DNA from 2 places in the Sporosarcina sp. SG10008 genome. Region 2 is predicted to be linked to the other one. Evidence: predicted binding sites of a transcription regulator. Region 2 holds the regulator's gene; the other holds the start of a gene.
The links. The regulator LexA, encoded in region 2, represses DNA repair genes until DNA is damaged. The targets are predictions, from matches to a motif close to CGAACATATGTTCG.
Positions count from the first base shown of each region.

Region 1: a site for LexA is predicted at 1,539-1,552, ahead of parE (DNA topoisomerase IV subunit B). Genes of this name have one in related genera too.

Region 1 covers NZ_CP172607.1:1,709,114-1,711,590, forward strand. Annotated here, with positions in the region: gene ACGLYD_RS08195 (hypothetical protein) at 1-222, shown strand, start outside; gene ACGLYD_RS08200 (HesB/YadR/YfhF family protein) at 333-626, opposite strand; gene plsY (glycerol-3-phosphate 1-O-acyltransferase PlsY) at 664-1,266, opposite strand; gene parE (DNA topoisomerase IV subunit B) at 1,567-2,477, shown strand, end outside.
Region 2 covers NZ_CP172607.1:2,499,435-2,501,911, forward strand. Annotated here, with positions in the region: gene ACGLYD_RS12050 (recombinase family protein) at 1-43, opposite strand, end outside; gene ACGLYD_RS12055 (LysM peptidoglycan-binding domain-containing protein) at 40-351, opposite strand; gene lexA (transcriptional repressor LexA) at 553-1,173, shown strand; gene ACGLYD_RS12065 (methionine gamma-lyase family protein) at 1,505-2,477, opposite strand, start outside.

The DNA of each region.
Region 1 (2,477 bases), 790 kb from region 2:
TACTGGCTTGATGAACGCTTTCCAGGATACAATACAGTAACCAAAGCAGGTTGCGCAGATATCAGCAAACTTGTCGAATGGGGCAAGCAATATGGATTGAAGCGGGAGTGGATCGATATGAGGGAAGATTATCCTCATTTTGATTTGTTTGGTAAACACGAACGAGACATTTTACTTAAAGAAGGACTCCATAATCAATTAAAACGGTTCAATCTACTTTAATGAGTGTGTAGTATAACAGTTTCAAGTTTTTTGGAGTTAATAATTGTCTATTGTCAGCAAAGCCTTACCTACTCATAAATAAATGAAGAAAAGCGTGAGGCATATGGCCATCACGCTTTTTCGTATGAATAAATAAGTTCATGCAGTTTAGGATCCACATTGACATGTAGGTCATGACCAAGGAAATACCATTTGTCTCGGCTTTCGATATAATAACGAACACTATTATGCTCTGTTTCAATGGCTACTTCATCCGGTTGCTCTTTCGTTACACCAAGTGAAAAGCCTGCCTGAATCGAACTGGATCCACCGTATCTTGCAAAAAAGCGGATAGCATCACCAGGTTCAGCTTCCATCTCCTCTTTAAACCACAAAAGCGCTTCTTTCGACAAAATAATCTTCATTGGAAACACCAGCCTTTCCGTTGCTACATCCATTGTATTATAACCACTTCACTTTTGGCTCGGTTCCTGCTTTGATCCGACCGATATTCTCCCGGTGACGATAGAAGATAAAGGCACCGAAAAGACCAATCATCACCATCAAATAAATATCGCCTGTTCGGAGGTAAAAATAGATACTGTATACAAATCCAACGACAGATACGATCATTGATGATAAGCTCACCATTTTCGTTACTTTTAAAGCGATGAAAAATGTTGCGAGCACAATGATGAAAACAGGCCATTCATAGGCAAGCAACACACCGCCGGATGTCGCTACAGCTTTGCCACCTTTGAAATGGGCGAAGACGGGATACATATGTCCGACGACTGCAAGAAGTCCTGGAATAAGAGGGTGGACGCTAACACTGTCGAAAATAGGCAAGAGCGGCAATAATGCAGCTGCAGTACCTTTTAAAATATCCAGAATAGTTACGGTAAGTCCCGCTGTTTTGCCGAGTACACGGAAGGTATTCGTACCACCTAGGTTGCCGCTACCATGTTGTCGGATGTCGGTCTTGTAAAAAAGTTTCCCAACCCAGAGTGCAGAAGGAATTGAGCCAATTAAATAAGCAAGTAGTAAAAGTATGATAAGTTCCATTGACGTACTCCTTTTTTAGTTTGTCTATGTATAGACCTAGTTTAGCAGAACCGTGAAGTTGCGACAATGGGCTTCATGTGAAGAATGAGCGAACCAAGTTAAGCAGTTATAGCCTGATTTCTGATTTTTGTACCCCTAACAGCTGATTTGAGAGACGAACAATTTCCTGTCTTCGTTGCAATAAAAGTCTATCTTCTATACAATTAATTGAGCAAGCTTCCGAAAACGTTGATTTGACAAGCTTTAAAGGAAGCAGTACGATTATATAATAGAGAACATTTGTTTGATGGAGGTTGCACTTTGACGAAAAACGTAGATAATTATACGTATGATGATGATTCGATACAAATACTTGAAGGCCTCGATGCAGTACGAAAAAGACCAGGTATGTACATTGGGTCAACTGATTCCCGTGGACTTCACCACCTTGTCTATGAGATTGTAGATAATGCGGTAGATGAGGCGCTAGCGGGATTTGGTAATGAGGTAGACGTTACACTTCATAAAGACGGAAGCGTCAGTGTGCGGGACTACGGGCGGGGGATGCCAACAGGAATTCACCAGTCGGGTAAACCAACGACAGAGGTAATCCTGACCGTTCTCCACGCAGGCGGCAAGTTCGGACAAGGCGGATACAAAACAAGCGGTGGACTTCATGGCGTTGGCGCATCAGTCGTAAACGCATTGTCAGAAAAACTCGAAGTCACGATTTTTCGTGACGGCAAAAAGTTCTGTCAACGCTTCGAAAAAGGTGGTAAGCCAGCCACTACACTTGAACAAATTGGAACAACACGTGAAAAAGGGACGCTCATTCATTTCAAACCGGATGCGACGATCTTCTCTACGTTAAAATATCATTATGAAACGATTAGTGAACGCTTACGGGAGTCTGCATTCCTGTTAAAAGGCTTGAAAATCGAGCTAAAAGAAGAAGGAACGGACAAGCATGAAATCTTTCAATACGAAACTGGCATTGAAGCTTTCATCTCTTATCTGAATGAAGAGAAGGACGTTTTGCATGAGGTAGCTTACTTGGAAGGCGAATCAGAAGGCATAGAGGTCGAATTTGCGTTCCAATTTAGTGATGGTTACTCAGAAACGATTTTATCATTTGTGAATAACGTTCGAACAAAAGACGGTGGAACACATGAAACCGGTGCCAAAACCGGTATGACACGTGTATTTAATGAATATGCAAGAAAAGCGGGTTT
Region 2 (2,477 bases):
TCACCCGGCAATAGATGACACATCTTTTATAGTGCCCAGTCATCGATTAACACCCGCCAGTTGTGTATTGTTTTCCCCCACAGTCCGTACAGCAGGCAAAAGTAGATCCTCGCCTCTTTTTATTGTAGCAGATGATAGGTCATTCAATTTCATCACTTCTTTGATCCATTTATCTGTAGACATATTATCCGAGTGAAGATAAGCGAGACCCCAAAGCGTATCCCCTTCAGTAATTGTTATTTTCGTGACCATTTGTTCCTTCTCGTATTTACTTACACCTATAATTGCAAAAACCATACATAAAACGATAATAAGTACAACATAGCTATTTCTTTTAATAAAAGTCATCATTACTCCCCCTTACGAATACTTGTTCGGAATGCTTGTTCTCATTATAGAAAAGGAAAATGAGTTTGTCAACACTTATTCGAACCTGTGTTTGCCATTTATACAAGAGACTGATATAATGAATCTATCGAAAAGACTAGATTGTCGGGAATTTATTTTACGACTTTCGGAAATTAGCAGAATATAAGGTGAGAGGTGAATAGGATGCAAAAAATTTCAAAAAGGCAGGAAGATATTTTGTCTTTCATTAAATCTGAAGTGAAGAAAAAAGGTTATCCACCATCCGTGAGAGAAATTGGCGAGGCTGTCGGTTTGGCATCAAGTTCGACTGTTCACGGGCATTTAGCGCGATTGGAAAGCAAAGGTTTCATTAGAAGAGACCCGACAAAACCGAGAGCAATTGAAGTACTCGATCCAGAAGGCTTAGAAACGTTGAAACCCGGCGTTCTTCACGTACCTCTTGTCGGTAAAGTTACGGCTGGTCTTCCAATTACAGCTATTGAAAATATCGAAGAGTACTTCCCACTACCTGAATCTTTTGGTACATCGGAAGACAATCTGTTCATGCTTGAAATAGTTGGTAACAGTATGATTGAGGCCGGAATTTTGAATGGCGACTATGTTGTCGTTAAACAACAACAGACAGCAAATAACGGCGAGATTGTCGTGGCAATGACCGAATACGATGAAGCTACAGTGAAACGTTTCTTTAAAGAAAAAGATTATTTCCGTCTGCAACCTGAGAATGCTTCAATGGATCCAATCATCCTTGATAACGTATCAATTCTAGGTAAGGTAGTTGGCGTTTATCGTATGATTCATTAATTCTAAGTATGCAAAAGGGCTGTTTCCTTCGATTGAAGGAAACAGCCCTTTTTATTTGTAGCGTTGAGGTGACAGTTTTCGGCTTTGCCGTGACAGTTCACCGTCTTGCCCTCACAGTTCCGCCGATTGCCATGACAGTTCGGCGTTGCCATTACAGTTTTCCGCTTTGCCCTCACAGTTCCGCTGATTGGCATTACAGTTCGGCATTGCCATTACAGTTTACCGCTTTGCCCTCACAGTTTCACTGATTGCCATGACAGTTCGGCGTTGCCATTACAGTTTTCCGCTTTGCCCTCACAGTTTCGCTGATTGCCGTGACAGTTCGTTACATTTAATTCCCGATTAAGTTTTCCTTAACTAGTTTACCGATTGAGGACAACACAGCTACTTTTACATGCTCGTACGTCAAGCCACCTTGGACATACGCCGTATAGGGCGGTCTGATGGGGCCGTCTGCCGTCAGTTCGATGCTGGAGCCTTGGATGAATGTCCCTGCCGCCATGATGACATCGTCGGTGTAGCCGGGCATATACGACGGCTCAGGGGCGTAGTGCGCATTGATGGGCGAGTTTTCTTGAATTGACCGACAGAACGCAATCATTTGATCGGCATTTTCAAAGGATACCGACTGAATTAGATCAGTTCTTTTTTCTGTGTAATGCGGCGATGTGTTGAGTCCGAAACTTTCTAGAAGTGCTGCGGTGAAAAGCGCTCCTTTTACGGCTTGACTGACAACATGGGGCGCTAGGAAAAATCCTTGGTACATTTCCCGCAGCGTATCCAGCGATGCCCCAGCTTCTGCCCCTAGACCTGGTGAAGTCATCCGGTATGCACACTTTTCAACTAGGTCGGCACGCCCAGCGATATAACCACCCGTTCTTGCGAGTCCTCCACCTGGATTTTTGATCAGTGAACCTGCCATTAAGTCAACACCGACTTGAATCGGCTCTTGTTCCTCGACAAATTCGCCGTAACAGTTGTCAACAAACACAACGAGGTCAGGATTGATGGCCTTCACTTTACGTACCATTTCACCGATTTCATCCACCATGAAAGATGGACGGTCTGAATAGCCTTTTGACCGCTGGATACCAATCATTTTCGTCTTACTGTGAATGTTTTTAGCGACTTCTGCAAAATCGACTGTACCATCTTCATTCAAATCGATATGTTTATAGGTGATGCCATAATCATGCAGTGAACCCGTGTCTTTCCCTTTTCCAGAAACAATGGAGTCCAATGTATCATAAGGTTTCCCTGTAATATAAAGGAGCTCATCACCTGGTCGCAGGATTCCGAAAAGA